DNA from 2 places in the Neorhizobium sp. LMR1-1-1.1 genome. Region 1 is predicted to be linked to the other one. Evidence: riboswitches for the same ligand, from Rfam matches in the RefSeq annotation. Region 1 holds a riboswitch; the other holds the start of a gene.
What was found. A riboswitch is a leader RNA that binds a small molecule or an ion and turns the genes downstream of it on or off. The one in region 1 is predicted to bind thiamine pyrophosphate.
Positions count from the first base shown of each region.

Region 2: it holds a riboswitch for thiamine pyrophosphate, as region 1 does, so the genes downstream of both, thiC (phosphomethylpyrimidine synthase ThiC) here and thiB (thiamine ABC transporter substrate binding subunit) in region 1, are expected to answer to the same signal.

Region 1 covers NZ_JBEGHE010000058.1:114,246-122,228, forward strand. The annotation lists gene MRBLMR1_RS25750 (M48 family metalloprotease) at 1-1,195, opposite strand, end outside; gene MRBLMR1_RS25755 (thiamine ABC transporter ATP-binding protein) at 1,512-2,219, opposite strand; gene thiP (thiamine/thiamine pyrophosphate ABC transporter permease ThiP) at 2,212-3,831, opposite strand; gene thiB (thiamine ABC transporter substrate binding subunit) at 3,859-4,863, opposite strand; TPP riboswitch at 4,903-5,008, opposite strand; gene MRBLMR1_RS25770 (VOC family protein) at 5,236-5,631, opposite strand; gene MRBLMR1_RS25775 (response regulator) at 5,733-6,185, opposite strand; gene MRBLMR1_RS25780 (ABC-F family ATP-binding cassette domain-containing protein) at 6,357-7,983, opposite strand, start outside.
Region 2 covers NZ_JBEGHE010000036.1:249,737-257,719, forward strand. The annotation lists gene MRBLMR1_RS21555 (thiamine phosphate synthase) at 1-357, opposite strand, end outside; gene MRBLMR1_RS21560 (thiazole synthase) at 354-1,127, opposite strand; gene thiS (sulfur carrier protein ThiS) at 1,131-1,328, opposite strand; gene thiO (glycine oxidase ThiO) at 1,325-2,311, opposite strand; gene thiC (phosphomethylpyrimidine synthase ThiC) at 2,311-4,146, opposite strand; TPP riboswitch at 4,244-4,355, opposite strand; gene MRBLMR1_RS21580 (ABC transporter ATP-binding protein) at 4,454-5,512, opposite strand; gene MRBLMR1_RS21585 (DUF5060 domain-containing protein) at 5,525-7,042, opposite strand; gene MRBLMR1_RS21590 (carbohydrate ABC transporter permease) at 7,070-7,945, opposite strand; gene MRBLMR1_RS21595 (carbohydrate ABC transporter permease) at 7,942-7,983, opposite strand, start outside.

The DNA of each region.
Region 1 (7,983 bases):
CTGCCGTAGATTGTAGGGTCGTGTTACCCTTTGGTACCGCTGTCAAAAAGCGGAAAATTTGCTCATTGAGGCGCACGACGGTCACGTCGAAATCCCAGCGCTCGGCGGAGGCGCGGGCGGTTGCGGCCGGCAGGCCGTTGACGGTGGACTCGCGCACGGTTTCCGGCTGCAATCCTGCAACCCAGCCGCTCGTCAGGTAATTCGTCAGGTTGTTATTGTCGCCGGCGGCAACGCCATCGAAACGGATGGCGCTTTCGCCGGGGCCGGTTGCGAGCACCGCCTCGACCTTGTTGTCGATCCGGAAATCCGGCGGAACATCGAAACGGATGCCGAGGCTGCCGTGTAGGAACGTCTGGCCTCGAACATAACCTTCCTGCGGGCTGTCGCCGTAAAGGAGACCGTCGATGCCGGCGAGATAATAATCGCGGCCACGGTCGCCGACGCCTTCCTGGCCGAAGGCGCGGGCATGGCGGCGCGCGAGATCGACACGCTGGGCCGAATTCGGGTGGCTTGAAAGGAAGTCGAGGCTCTGGTCGTTATCTGGATCGACGGCGGAATAGCGGGCGTAGGCTGCCATGGAATCAAGGAAGCGAGCGGCTGCATAAGGATCATATCCGGCTTCGCCGAGCATGCGCACGCCGATAACATCCGCCTGCAATTCCTGCTGGCGGGAGAAGGCGGCGAGACGCAGCTTGCCACGTGCGAGCGCCTGCTTGCCGGCGAGATCGCTCGACAGGACCTCGGCGACGACTCGGCTGGCAATGACTTCCGCCTCTTCCCGCTTCTGACGCTCGATGCCGTGATTGGCGGTGACGTGGCCCATTTCGTGCGACAGGACGGCCGCCACTTCCGACGCATCGTTGGCGAGCGCCAGCAGACCGCGTGTGACATAGAGATAACCGCCTGGCAGCGCGAAGGCGTTGATTGCCGGCGAATTCAGAATGGTGATGCGGAAGGACTGGGTTGGATTTTCCGAAACGGCCGTCAATGCACCGGTGATACGCGCGACCAGACGCTCGGTCTTCGCATCGCGATATTCGCCGCCGTAACTTGCGACAATGCGCGGATGCTCGCGGGCGCCCATTGCGGCACGCGGGTCATTCTTCTGAACCTGGTCGACAGTCTGCGGGTTTTCCGACGGCGATACATTGGGTGTATAGGCCTGGTCGAAGATCGACTGGCAGCCGTAAAGCATCGAGGTGACGGCAAAGAGTGTGGCTGCGGAACGGAATGCGCGGCTACGCTGCCAAAATCTCGGCCACCTGGCACGATCCGTCTTTACAGTCTTCGCCTGCACTACCATCTCCGGAATTACACTTCGGCATCCTGCCGTCGCGTCTGGCTTCGTCTTCCGCCCGTTGTCGCTTACCGTCTTTCGCGCCAACTGCACAGATATTCCTAAATGAATATGTATTGCCTACTGGGTATGAAAAGAAAATAAACTTGAACGCCGATGCCATTGGGCCACGTCCAAATTGTGGCGGTGCCCATGCACGCTTGATGACTTTCGTTCACACAGTGCCGGATAGGGCCGAAACGGGTGCGGCAAATCGCGAAAGGTAATCCGCCTTTGCTTCGTCGGTAGCGATCTGCCCCTTTTCGACATGCAGGATGCGATCTGCAATGCGGGCAATTTCCTCGCGGTCATGGGTTATCATGACCACGGTATTTGCATTTTCCTTATGCAGGTCAAGAAGAAGGGCGGACATTTGCAGACGCAGATCGGTGTCTAGCGCTGCGAAGGGTTCGTCCAGCAGGAGCACCGGCTTGTTGCGCAGCAAAGCCCGGGCAAATGCTGCCCGCTGTTTTTCTCCTCCCGATAGCGAGCCCGGCATGCGCTTGCCGAATCCGGCAAGACCAACACGCACCAAGGCGTTTTCGGCGCGGTCCCTGTCTTGCGGGGAAAGCCGCAAAGACGGGTTGAGGCCAAGCGCGACGTTGGTGAAGATGTCGAGATGGGCGAAGAGGTTGTGATCCTGGAAGACTACCGAGACCGGTCTTTCCGACGGGTGGCTCAAGGTCTGGTCGATTCCGGCGATAAGGATGTGGCCTGATTGCGGACGTTCGAAACCGGCAATCAGATTGAGCAGCGTCGATTTTCCTGCGCCCGACGGGCCGGCGATCGCGGTGACTGCGCCCGGTTCGATGCGGCAATCGAAAGCGAAACTCGTCTTGCCGAGCGTCAGCGCGACCTTGTCGAGGACGATGCCGTCATGCATTCGCGTTTTCCTTTTTGCCCGCGGTGCCGAGTATGGTCAGGGCAAGGCAGATCACGCCGAGGATCAGCGCCAGCCCATCCGCATCATTTGTTCTGTAACTCGATAGCGTGCTGTAGACCAGCCAGGGCAGGGTGACGAGCTCGCTGGAGCCGAACAGGGCAACCGCACCGAGATCGCCGAGGGAAAGTGCCATAGCGAAGGAGAGGGCGGTGAGTATCGGGCGTGTCAGGACGGGGAGATCGATTAGCCGCCACTTGGCAGGGCCGCTGATGCCGAGTGAGGTGGCCAGCCGGGCGGTCTGATGGTGGTGGTCATCCAGTGCCGGTTCGAGCACCCGCACGGCGAAGGGCAATGCCATCAGAGCATTGATGAAGGCGACGAGAAAGGGGGCGAACGCTGCGACATTGCCGAATTGCCGAAGCACCAAAAACCAGCCGGTGCCGAGAATGATTGGCGGGACGACGAGCACAAGCGAGGATGTGCCGGCGAGCGAGGTCGATAGAAGCCGTGCAGCAATATTGGGATCACGCCGGTCCCTGATCGCCTGCCGCGCCGTGATGATGGCGAGCGATGCGGAGACGGCGATCACTGCGGCGGTTACGGCGATCACAAGGCTTGTCGTGGCTGCCTGAATGAAGCGTGGTCCGTTGACGAGTTTCCAGAGATCCGCACGAAGGCCAGCGACCAAAACCGAGAAGAGCGGCGAGGCGACGAAGATGACGGCGACAGCAATGATGAGGCCATCCCACAGGCGGGATGCGGATGAGCGCCCGTCGAGGCGCAAGACCTTTCGGCCTGCGGTCCAGACCGTATCGGTTGCCGCCGGCAGAAACGCGATGAGGCCGATCACGGCTGCGGTGAGGGCAATCTGCAGAAAGGCGAGTGCGACCGCGCGGGGCGGGTCGAAATCGAAGCGCAGGGCATGGTAGATCGCCACTTCCAGCGTGGTTGCAGCCGGGCCGCCGCCGAGCACGAGGACTAGCGTGAAGCTGGTGGCGCAGAGCATGAAGATCAGCCCCGCGACGCCTGGCACGACACGCGCGAGCGCCGGCCATTCGACAAAGCGGAAGATCGAGAGCGGTTTCATGCCGAGGCTGGCCGACAGAAGCCAGTACTCCGCCGGCAGTCGCTCAAGTACGGCAAGCAGCAGGCGCACGGCAAGCGGGATATTGAAGAAAGTGTGGGCAAGCAGAATGCCGGAAAGGCCGTAGACGCTGACCGGGTGTTCCAGTCCGGCGGCAGTAAGCCAGCCGTTCAAAACTCCTTGCCTGCCCCAGACGCCGAGGAGGCCGAGCGCGCCGACGAGTGCCGGTAGGCCCATGGGCAAGGCCATGAGGCGAAGAATCCAGGCTCTGCCTGCAAAGCGGGGGCGGCGAGCCAGTGCCAGCGCTACCGGAATGGCGAAGGCAACCGACAGCAAGGTCGACAGGGCCGCCTGCCAAAGCGTGAAGCGCAGAATGCTCCAGGTATAGGCGGTGAAAAGCCGGGATGCCGATTGATCGCCATCCCAGGCCAGCAGCGTCGCGATCGCCGTGCCGACAAAGACTATGACGGCGGCAAGCACGACAAGGCCAGCAACGATGCCGCGTCGTCTTTCAGCAGTCGTCAGCAAATGCGATATTCCGCCCGTTTCGACATGTCACTTCTTGCTCATGGCGGTCAGCCATTCGTCGATCCAAGCCTGACGGTTCTTCGCAACCTCGTCGGAGCCGATCAGCAGCGTCTTTTCCGGCTTTACAAGCTTGTCGAAAGCCTCAGGCAGCGGGGCGGCGGCGGCTGGCATCATCCAATTGGTGGTCGGAATGATATCCTGTGCGGCCGGCGATATCAGAAACGTCAGGAAGCTTTTCGCCAGATCCTTATCCCGGGCGTGTTTCAGCATGCCGGCGACTTCGATCTGGATGTAATGGCCGTCCGAAAAACTTGCGGCCTGATAGCGGTCGTTTTTTTCCTCGACCATGTGATAGGCCGGCGAGGTTGTATAGGAGAGCACCATCGGCACTTCGCCCTTGGTGAACAGGCCATAAGCTTCCGACCAGCCGGGAGTGACGGTCAGAACCCGGTCCCTGAGTTTCGCCCAGGCTTCCGGCGCCTTGTCGCCATAGACGGACTTTACCCAGAGCAGAAGGCCGAGACCCGGCGTCGAGGTGCGCGGGTCCTGAATGGCGATCTTCTGCGAAGCGTCCCCCTCGATCAGATCTTTGAGGCTCTTCGGCGGGTTCTTGATCGTTTGCGTATCGTAGATGACGGCGAAGTGGCCGTAGTCATAGGGAATGAACGTGTCGTCTGCATAATTGCCGGGAACCTTGACGGCGCCTGCATCGACGCCGTTCGCCTCGAAAAGGCCGGTGGCTTTGGCTTCGGAGATCAGGCTGGTATCGAGGCCGAGCGCGATATCGGCTTCCGATCCCGTACCTTCCAGCTTTAGACGGGTGAGAAGCGCCACGCCATCGGCAACGCCGACGAAATTGACGGTGCAGGCGCAGGTCTTTTCAAACTCGGCCTTGATCTTCGGGCCGGGACCCCAGTCGGAGGTGAAGCTCTCATAGGTATAGACGGTGAGCGTCTTGTCCTGAGCTTCAGCAGCAAAAGGGGTAAAAAGCATGGCCGTGGCGGCCAGAAGAAAATTCGAAATCCCGCGCATCAGCGCCTCCTCAAAATGTCGATGTGGGGAATAGGCGCTGGTTGCGAGCCGTCTAATCCCTCCGCCGGTGTTAGCCGGATCAGGTTCCGCGGGTTGGCGTTTCGCCTCTCAGCCCAGCAGACGCAGGGCACCCCGTTAGAGCGTGCAAAGATTTACCGGTCTCGCTTCATGCTGGCAAGAGGGGCAACACAATCGTTCTCTTCATGAAAATTCCCCTCTGGCCTGCCGGCCATCTCCGCCAAAAAGGGGGACAAAAAACCGCCGCACCCGCTTGTTTCCAATCGGGCATAAGCGACACGTCGAGGTTAGCCCTCCCCCTTGTGGGGATGGTTGGGAGGGGGCTTTTATCGGTGAGCCGCAATTGCCAGTGGATCACCCACCGGACATGTCCATATACATGACTTCCCAGACATGGCCGTCGAGGTCCTGGAAGCTGCAGCCGTACATAGGGCCCATTTCCATGTTCGGCTTCCATTCGCCACCTCCTGCGGCAAGCGCCTTTGCCTTGAAGCCGTCAACCTCGTCGCGGCTCGATGCGGAAAGGCAGTTCAGCACCTCTTTCGTCTTCCTGGCGTCGGAGATATCGCCATTGATGAACATGCGGAACTTGTCGTGGGTGAGAAGCATCACGTAGATCTGCTCGCTGACGACCATGCAACTTGCGGTGTCATCGGAAAAATCGGGGTTCTTGTTGAAGCCCAGCGCCGTGTAAAACGCCGTTGAAGCCTGAAGATCCGCCACCGGCAGGTTCACGAAAATCATCCGCATGTCGCGATTCCTCCTTGATTATGGACGCCATCAGCTGGCGCCCTTCCTCCAAGGACGAAAGATGCGGCACGGATTCGACAAGTCCATGCCGGAATTTTGACTCAGTTTGCGTTTCCGCGAAAAACCTTGAGTTCGCGGGGAACGATGGCCATGCCGCCGAGGCGGTTGGCGATCGCATAACCGATCGTCTGTTCGACTACTTCAGGCATGACGGGTTTAGTCAGAACGCCGAGTGTTCCTTCTACGCCATCCGCGATATCTTCCGGATTGCCGGTCATGAATACGACCGTGAGGCCATATTGTTCGGCAAGTTCGCGGCCGATTTCCGGTCCCGTCCGGCCATCGGCGAGATTGACATCGACGAGCGCGATATCCGCATGGGCTGCGAGCGAAAGTGCATGCTTGCGGGCATTCGCCAGCCCCACCACCTTCAGGCCCATGTTCTCGATCGTGTCGGCCACGTCGAGCGCAATCAGAAACTCATCCTCGATAATCAATACGCGCTGATTCATCGCCTCATTTGCCAGCCGACGACGCGATACACTTGTCAGCATTGGACATCTCCAGAGTTCATCTCGGTTTTGCCAGTTGCATGTTTTAGCAACCTGACACGCACCAAACGCGATGAATGTCTGGATTGTTCCGGGGCGAGACACTGATTTTCTTGATTAAATATTTGTTAAGGCTAACAAATATTTAATTTTCGGATGCCTGTCGCATCGTGCTCAACCCTCGATTTCCTCGCGCAACATTTCCAGCTCCAGCCATTCCTCCTCCATTTGGGTCAGCTTTTCGCGCAGCTTTTCCATCTCGGCAGCCAACTTGTTGAAGCTTGCCGGGTCCTTGGTGAAGAGGTTGGGATCGGCCATCTTCTTTTCTCGCAGAGCGATCTCGGCTTCGGCCTTTTCCATTTCCTTGGGAATATTCTCCAGCGCGAACTTCTGCTTGTAGGAGAGCTTTCCCTTGGCTCTGGGTGCGTCGGAGGAAGAGGCTGCGTTTTCGGCCTTCGGCTTTTCGGCTGCTTTCTCCGCCTTTTTCCGCTCTTCCTGCGCGCCCTTGCGCTGCGCCAGCATGTCGGTGTAGCCGCCGGCATATTCGATCCAGCGGCCATCGGGCGCATCCGGGGTGGCCGGGGCGATAGTCGAGGTCACGGTCCGGTCGAGGAAGTCACGGTCGTGGCTGACGAGGATGACGGTGCCGTTATAGCCAGCGACGATTTCCTGCAGCAGGTCCAGCGTCTCGATGTCGAGATCATTGGTCGGTTCGTCGAGGATCAAGAGGTTCGAAGGCCTTGCCAGCATGCGGGCCAGCATCAGACGGGCGCGCTCGCCACCCGACAGGTTCTTGATCGGCGTGCGGATCTGTTCAGGCTGGAACAGGAAATCCTTCATGTAACCGGCAACATGGCGCTGTTCGCCGTTGACCAGCAGGGTCTCGCCGCGACCATCGGTCAGATAATGGGACAGGGTATCCTCGGGATCGAGGTCCTCGCGCTTCTGGTCGAGGGTTGCGATTTCCAGGTTCGTGCCGAGCTTGACCCAGCCGCTGTCGGGCTCCAGCTGGCCGGTCAGCATCTTCAGGAGCGTTGTCTTGCCGGCGCCGTTCGGGCCGACCAGACCGATGCGGTCACCGCGATGCACGCGGATGGAGAAGGGCGCCACGATTGTGCGCTCCTCGTATGCCTTTGTGATGTTTTCGGCTTCAACGACCAGCTTGCCGGACTCGCGACCCTCGGCAACCGAGGCCTGAACGCTGCCCTGCGGTCCGTTATGGCCGCGATAGGCGGCGCGCATTGCCTGCAATTCGCCAACACGGCGCATGTTGCGCTTGCGTCGTGCGGTAACGCCGTAGCGCATCCAGTGCTCTTCGCGCTCGATCGCCTTGCCGAGCTTGTGCTGTTCGATCTCTTCCTCTTCGAGAACCTGATCACGCCAGGCTTCGAAATGGCCGAAGCCGCGAGACAGCCTTCGGGCGGTGCCGCGATCGATCCAGACCGTGGCGTTGGAGACCTTTTCAAGAAAACGACGGTCGTGGCTGATGACGACAAGTGCGCTGCGCGTCTTGCGCAACTCGTCTTCCAGCCATTCGATGGTCGGCAGGTCGAGATGGTTGGTCGGTTCGTCGAGCAGAAGGATATCGGGTTCCGGTGCCATGACACGGGCAAGTGCTGCACGGCGCGCTTCGCCGCCGGACAGCCGGTTCGGATCTTCTTCGCCGGTCAGGCCCAGATGTTCGAGCAGATAGGTGACACGATAGGGATCGTCGCCCGGACCGAGGCCCGCTTCGGCATAGGCCTGCACGGTCGAATACCCGGCGAAATCGGGAGCCTGTTCGAGATAACGGATCGTCGCA
Region 2 (7,983 bases), on a different contig from region 1:
GAGCGCGACATAATCCGGCCTTGCGGAAAGAGCCGTATCGAGTTCGGCGATATCATGGGTGGAGACCCCAAGCTTCAGTTCCGCCCGGCGAATGGCTCCGAGATCGGCTTCCGCCAGATCCTCCTGGCCGAGATGGATGAAATCGCAGCCTTCATCGATCGCCAGTTGCCAGTAATCGTTGACAACAAGCTGGCAGCCGTGCGCCGAGCATATCGCCTTCGAGCGGCGAATTTCCCCGCGCAACACGGTGTCGGGCGTTTCCTTGATGCGCAGTTGCACAAGCTTGACACCAAGCGGTACCAGCCGCTCGATACAATCGGCGCTATCGACGATGAGGTAGAAGGGATCGAGCCTCATGAAAATACCGCCTTGCCGATGACCGGAGTCGAGGGCACCGCCATCTCGCGCGGCTCCAGCATGCCGGAAAGGTAAGCGAGACGACCCGCATCTATCGCCTTGGCGAAAGCCTCGGCCATGGCCGGCGGGTCGCTCGCACCGGCAACCGCCGTGTTGAGCAGCACGGCGTCGTAACCCAGTTCCATGACCGTGGCCGCGTGCGACGGCCGGCCGAGGCCTGCATCGACGATCAGCGGGATTTCGGGAAAGGCAGCCCGCATGGCGACAAGCGCCGATGGATTGCGCGGCCCTGCCGCCGAACCGATCGGCGCGCACCAGGGCATAAGCAACCGGCAGCCCGCGGCCAGCAGCTTTTCGCCGACGACCAGATCGTCCGTCGTATAGGGAAAAACCTCAAATCCTTCGTCGGTGAGGATGCGCGCAGCCTCGACCAGTTCGAAGACATCCGGCTGCAGACTGTCGTGATGGCCGATGACTTCGAGCTTGATCCAATTGGTGCCGAACACTTCCCGCGCCATTTTTGCCGTCAGCACCGCCTCCGATGCGCTGTGGCATCCGGCGGTGTTGGGCAGGATGCGAACACCCAGTTGGCGGATCAGCTCGAAAAACGCGCCGCCCGTCTTGCCGCCGGATGTCTCGCGGCGCAGCGAGACGGTGACGATGCCTGCACCGGAACGCTTGACCGCCTCGGAAAGAATGGCCGGTGACGGATAACGCGCGGTGCCGAGCAGCAGGCGCGATGACAATTCCGCATCATATAGTTTCAGCATGGTTCATCCTCCCTGCATGGGCGACAGGATTTCGATCCGGTCTCCCTCCTGGAGACGCGCATCCGCCCGATCCTCGCGATGGACGAGATCGCCGTTGATGGCGGTAGCCAGCCATTCGCCCTCGTATTCGAGCGCGGCCAGAAGCTCCGCAAGCGTGCGCGTCTCCACGGACTGAGTTTCACCATTGACGATGAGGTTCATAGGGTCAGTTCCTTCTGAAGGGCATAGCCGTTGGAAAGCAGGCCAGCAGCCTTTTTCGCCATGGCCGGCGCCAGCAGAAAGCCGTGGCGGTGCATGCCGGCAATCGCCAATCCGCCTTCCATTTCCACCACCCGCGGAACGTTGTCATCAAAGGCAGGACGGATGCCGACACCGGTTTCCACCACCCGCGCCTCGCCGAAGGCAGGATTCAGCGCATAGGCCGCGTTCAGCAATTCCATCAGCGAGCGCGCCGAAATCGGCCCGTCATCCTCCGTCTCGATCATCGTTGCACCGACCATGAAGCGGTGATCGTCGCGTGGCACGACATAGATCGGATGGCGCGGGTGCAGCATCCGGACCGGACGCGATAGAGCCACATCGGGGGTCTCCAGATAAAGCATTTCGCCTCGCACGCCGCGTAGGCCCGGAATATGGGGAATGGCTGCCGGGCCGGTGCAATCGAGAACGGCGGTATAGTTTTTCCTGGGCGGCGGTCCACAGCCGAGGTGAAACTGTCCGCCATGGTTGCGGATCGCCTTTGCCAGCCCTGCCAATGCCCGGCGCGGATCGAGATGCGCCTCACCTTCGAAGAACAGCGCCTTGTCGAACCGGCCGACAAGCGACGGTTCCAGATCGGCGATTTCGTCTCTGCCAAGCCAGACATGACCGCGTGTGCGCGAAGCAAACCGAGTGAGATCGGCCAAGTCACGCGGCTGCGCCACGACCAGCGTGCCGTTGCGAATGACCGCACCCGGCACCGCCCTGTCCCACCAATCGGCGGCATCGAGCCCGAGTGTCAGCACGATCTCTTCCGCCGCCTCACGCTCGCAATAGGGCGCCAGCATGCCGCCGGCGAAATGCGATGCGCCCTGCCCGATCGTATCCTGATAATCGACGATATCGACATCTTCGCCGCGCCTGAGAAGTTCATAAGCCACCGTGAGGCCGGCAACGCCGGCCCCTTTGACGAGAAACAGAGACATCAGGCCTCACTCCCGGCATTTGCCAATGGGTTTTCCACCGGCATGTAGAGATCACCACCATCGCGATATTTCGCCGCCATCGCCTCAAGCCCCTCCTTCTGCGCCTCGGCGCGGATATCGTGTGAGATCCGCATCGAGCAGAATTTCGGCCCGCACATGGAGCAGAAATGCGCCACCTTGTGTGCGTCCTTGGGAAGCGTCTCGTCGTGGAAATTCCGCGCCGTATCCGGGTCGAGCGACAGATTGAACTGGTCCTCCCAGCGGAACTCGAAACGGGCGCGCGACAGGGCATCGTCGCGCAGCTGCGCCCCCGGATGGCCTTTTGCCAGATCGGCGGCATGGGCTGCTATCTTGTAGGTGATCACACCGGTCTTGACGTCATCGCGATCCGGCAGGCCCAGATGTTCCTTCGGCGTGACGTAGCAGAGCATGGCGGTGCCGAACCAACCGATCATCGCAGCCCCGATGGCCGAGGTGATGTGATCGTAGCCGGGCGCGATATCGGTGGTAAGCGGACCGAGCGTATAGAACGGCGCCTCGCCGCAGGTCTTCAGCTGCTTGTCCATGTTCTCCTTGATCTTGTGCATCGGCACATGGCCGGGGCCTTCGATCATCACCTGGCAATCCTTTTCCCAGGCGATTTTCGTTAGTTCTCCGAGTGTCTCCAGTTCGGCGAACTGCGCGGCATCATTGGCATCGGCAATCGAGCCGGGACGCAGGCCGTCGCCCAGCGAAAAGGTCACGTCATAGGCGCGGGCGATGTCGCAGATCTCGTCGAAATGCTCGTAGAGAAAACTCTCGCGGTGATGATGCAGACACCACTTGGCCATGATCGACCCGCCCCGCGAAACGATGCCGGTGACGCGATTGACGGTGAGGTGGATATAGGAAAGCCGCACGCCGGCATGGATGGTGAAATAATCGACGCCCTGCTCGGCCTGCTCGATCAGCGTATCGCGATAGACCTCCCAGGTGAGATCCTCGGCAATGCCGTTGACCTTTTCCAGCGCCTGATAGAGCGGCACCGTGCCGATCGGCACCGGTGAATTGCGGATGATCCATTCGCGGATATTGTGAATGTTGCGGCCGGTCGAAAGATCCATGACCGTATCGGCGCCCCAGCGGATCGCCCAGACCATCTTTTCCACCTCTTCCGCCATCGACGAGGTGACGGCGGAATTGCCGATATTGGCGTTGATCTTCACCAGAAAATTGCGGCCGATGATCATCGGTTCGCTTTCGGGGTGGTTGATATTTGCCGGAATGACGGCGCGGCCTTCCGCAACTTCGTGGCGTACGAATTCCGGCGTGATGTAATCCGGGATATGCGCACCGAAACTTTCGCCATCCCGCGTCAGGGCTTCCTTCGCAGCCTGCCGGCCGATGTTTTCGCGGATGGCGATGAATTCCATTTCGGGCGTGATGATGCCTGCGCGCGCATAGGCGAGCTGGGTAACCGCACGGCCTGCATTCGCCTTGAGCGGCATGTTGCGGATGGGGAACTCGGGCGTCAGCCGCTCGCCGGTGGCAAAACCGTTATCCTCCGGCTTGACGTGCCGCCCCTCGTATCGGGCGACATCGCCGCGAGAAAGAACCCAGTTTTCGCGCAGGCGCGGAAGGCCTTGGTCGATCGCGACGATATGGGCAGGATCGGTATAGGGGCCGGAACTGTCATAGACTAGGACTGGCGGCTCGCCGGATGTCGGGTGAAGCGCGATCTCGCGCATCGGCACGCGGAGATCGGGATATTCCCTGCCCGCAACATGGATCTTGGTGGAAGCCGGAAATGCGCCCGAGGTAACGGTCGGGCTTTGATTTTTGGCGGCAATATTCATCGTGAGGCTCCAAGTTTCAAGGTTGGAGACCCAGTCCTAGAGCCGGAAAGATGGAAGAACGCCGATCACGGAATCCGGTTTACGGATTTGAGAATTATCGCAGCGTTTTGCACCGTCCCTACGCCAGTATGAACTGGATCAGGTTCAACGGGTCACTGCGCGCGATAGCAGAATCTCAGCCCCTTGACGGGACACCCCTGGTGAATGCGATGAGGCTATGACAGGCGAGCTAGCGGGTCAAGTAGGTGATGCAAGCACCGCGGGAAATCGGAGGGCTCAATCTCGCGGGCTCGCAGTCGGTTTTACCTCAATCGAGCCGCACTTCACTCGCGGGATCGAAGAAGTGGACTTTGGCGGAACTGATCGACAGACGGATCTCCTCACCGGGCGCAAAATCCACCCGGTCGTTGACGACACAGGTGACTTCCGTGCCGCCGACATCGGCCAGAACATGCGTGTCTGCGCCGGTCGGCTCAACCACCTTGATCGTCGCCATGGCGCCATCCTGCGTGCCTACGGCAAAGCCTTGCGGACGGATGCCAACCACGACGTCACCACTGCTTCCACCCTTCGGCAGCGATGGCAGCACCAGTCGCTCTCCGCCCGGAATAAGAAGGGACTGGCCCTCGATCTTGCCGCGCAGAAAATTCATTGAAGGCGATCCGAGGAAGCCGGCCACGAACATGTTATCCGGACGGTCGTACAGCTCCAGCGGGGTGCCGATCTGTTCGACGCAGCCGCCGCGCATGACGACGATTCGATCGGCCATGGTCATCGCCTCGACCTGGTCGTGGGTGACATAGACGATGGTCGACGCCAGTCTCTGGTGAAGCGCCTTGATCTCGGCGCGCATCTGCACACGCAGCTTGGCATCGAGGTTGGAAAGCGGTTCGTCGAACAGGAAGACGTCGGGATCGCGAACGATCGCGCGGCCCATGGCGACGCGCTGGCGCTGGCCGCCGGACAATTGCGACGGCTTGCGCTGCAGGAGCGGGGTCAGTCCGAGAATTTCGGATGCTTCCGCAACCTTCTTGTAGATCTCGGCCTTTTTCATGCCGGAGATTTCCAGCGAGAAGCCCATGTTCTGGGCGACCGTCATCTGCGGATAGAGCGCGTAGTTCTGGAACACCATGGCGATGTTCCGTTCCTTCGGCGACAGCGTGTTGACCACACGCCCGCCGATATCGATACGCCCTGCGGATATGTCCTCGAGGCCGGCGATCATTCTGAGAAGGGTCGACTTGCCGCAGCCTGACGGGCCAACCAGGATGAGGAATTCCCCATCCCGGATGTCGATCGTAACACCCTTGACCACTTCGAGCGCACCAAAGCTCTTGCGCAGATCGGAGACTTGAACCGTCGCCATGATGATACCTCTCTAATGCGTCTTGCGTGGGCGTATGCGCACAGCAAGATATGGCCGGCCCGGCAGCGTCAGCCCGAACGCGGCGGCAAACTGGTTGGTGATATGAGAACCACCGGTAATGCGCTGCGGGTGAACCTTCGGCAGCGGCCCCTTCTCCAGCGGCGTGATGCTCATGTTCCAGACATCGATGAGATCGATTTCCCAGTCGCCATCTTCTTCCGGCAGGCCGAGCGCCCATTCGACCGGCTGATGCTCGCCGAAATAGATGTAACGGACGTCGCCATCCTGAGCCGCGGATACCCGCTTGTAGGTCGTGCCCCGTTCCAGCATGGGGGTCAGGCCATTGACGGCATCCTCCTCGAAGATCTTGCGGAGGAAGTCGATACGCGCCGATGCCTCGCCATGAAGCACGCCGCCCTTTGCCCACCAGAGTTCGTCATTGGCATCGAGGAATGTTTCGCCGTGACCGATATAGCCGCCACGGCAAAGCGTCAGCCAGTAGCGATGAATCAGTTCGTGGCCATCGATATTGCCCCATTCCTTCGGGATATTGCCTTCGTATTCGGGCTCGTCGTTGACGACAGGCTTGCCATAGGCGGCGCGCCAGTCGAGCGTCTTCTTGACGTCCCAGTTCTGGATGCAGACGTGATCCACCCAAGGTTTGCGGTGATCGTAATTCTTGTCCACATCGCCATTGTGGATCGACTTCGGATGGCGCAGCGGATCGCCTTCCTCGATGATCTGGAAGAAGCGGTCCCAGCGTTCCATCGGCTTCGTATCGAGAAGGAAGTCGTATTCGTTGGCGAGCGACCACCAGACATTTCGGTAGGCGGCGATACGCGCGACGATATAACGGAGATATCGGAAATCCTGCTCCTCCGTCATCGTGCAATAGCCCCAGCGGTCATAGGGATGGAAGAGGATGATATCGGCCTCGATCCCCATTTCCATCAGACGGCCGATCTGGTTTTCGAAATGCCGGAAGCATTCGAAATTCGGCCTGTCCATGTCATGGCTGCCATCGGCGCGCTTCTCATAGACGTCGAAGAGCGGCTCGTTGGTGTTGTAGATATAGTCTTTCGGGAATACGCCCATGCGGATCTTGTTGAACGGCGCCGTCTCGAGCGTCCTGAAGGTCTGCTCCTGCAGCTCGACCGTCTGGTGCGTCCAGGCATAGCAGGTCGTGCCGAAGGGCAGGTATGGCTTGCCGTCGGCATAGGCGAAATGAAACTGGTTGCGCACCCGCACCGGGCCGTGAACGCCCGACTTGGCCGGACCAACGGTCAAAGAGCCGTTCAGGCCTGCCAGCGCCTTGTCGCTGGCGGTCGTTACGAAGCGCCAGGCACCCTCGGTGTCCGGGCAGAAGCGTACCTTGTAGACGCCGTCACCATCATAGAAACCGGGAACCGTTACGTCGCGATTGCCGAGCGAAAACGTCGCGGCGAAACTGACGTCGAGATAGGGATTGCCGCCTGCGGGACCCTTGGCGGAAAACTCGAAGACATCCCAGCGGCTCACTTGTTCTGACATTTCTAACTCCTGAATATGATTGGATTTTCAGCCCTTGACCGCACCTGAAGTCAGTCCGCTGACGAAGTATCTCTGGAAGATCATGTAAACGAGGATGGCGGGGAACACGGTCATCGCGATCGCCGCATTCAGCTGGCCGTAATCGGTCGAGAACTGCCCCTGGAAGGACATCAGGCCGAGCGGCAGGGTCCACATGTGACGGTCCTGCAGCAGCACCAGCGCCATGGCGAATTCGTTCCAGGTGGAAACGAAATCGAGGATCAGAAGCGCAGCCAGCACCGGCAGCGAGATCGGCAGGAATATCCGGCGAAAAACCGTGACATGCGAGGCCCCGTCGATCAGCGCCGCTTCCGACAACTCCTTCGGCACCGCCTTGAAGAAGCCGTGCAGAATGAAGACCTGATAGGGCACGCCGAAGGCCAGATAAGGCAGGATGACGCCGGGATAGGTATCGATCAGGCCGAAACCGTTCACCAGGGTGAAGATCGGCGCCAGCATGACCTGGAACGGGATCATCGCACCGAAGAGAAAGAACAAAAGCAGCAGTTTGCCGAAACGCAGCCTGATCCTTGCCAGAGCATAGGCGGCCATCGCCGAAAACATCAGGCCGAGCGGCACCTTGATGACGGTGATGATGACGCTGTTCTTGAACGTCGTCTCGAAATTGCCGCGCGCCCAGGCGCCGGAAAAGTTGTTCCAGGCGATGGCTTCCGGCGGCGTGAAGGCGCTTGTTGCCATAACCTCGGCATTCGACTTGAGCGCCGTGAATGCGATCAGAACGACGGGCGCAATCCAGACCAGCGCAAAGGTGACGAGGATTATCCAGAGGATGATCAGAAAAGGGTCCCGGCGCGGCTTGAGCAGCAAGGCGTCGTCTTCCTGGCGGGGTGCTATAGCAGTCATTCGCCTGCTCCTTCATCACGTTGCGACCAGCGCAGGTA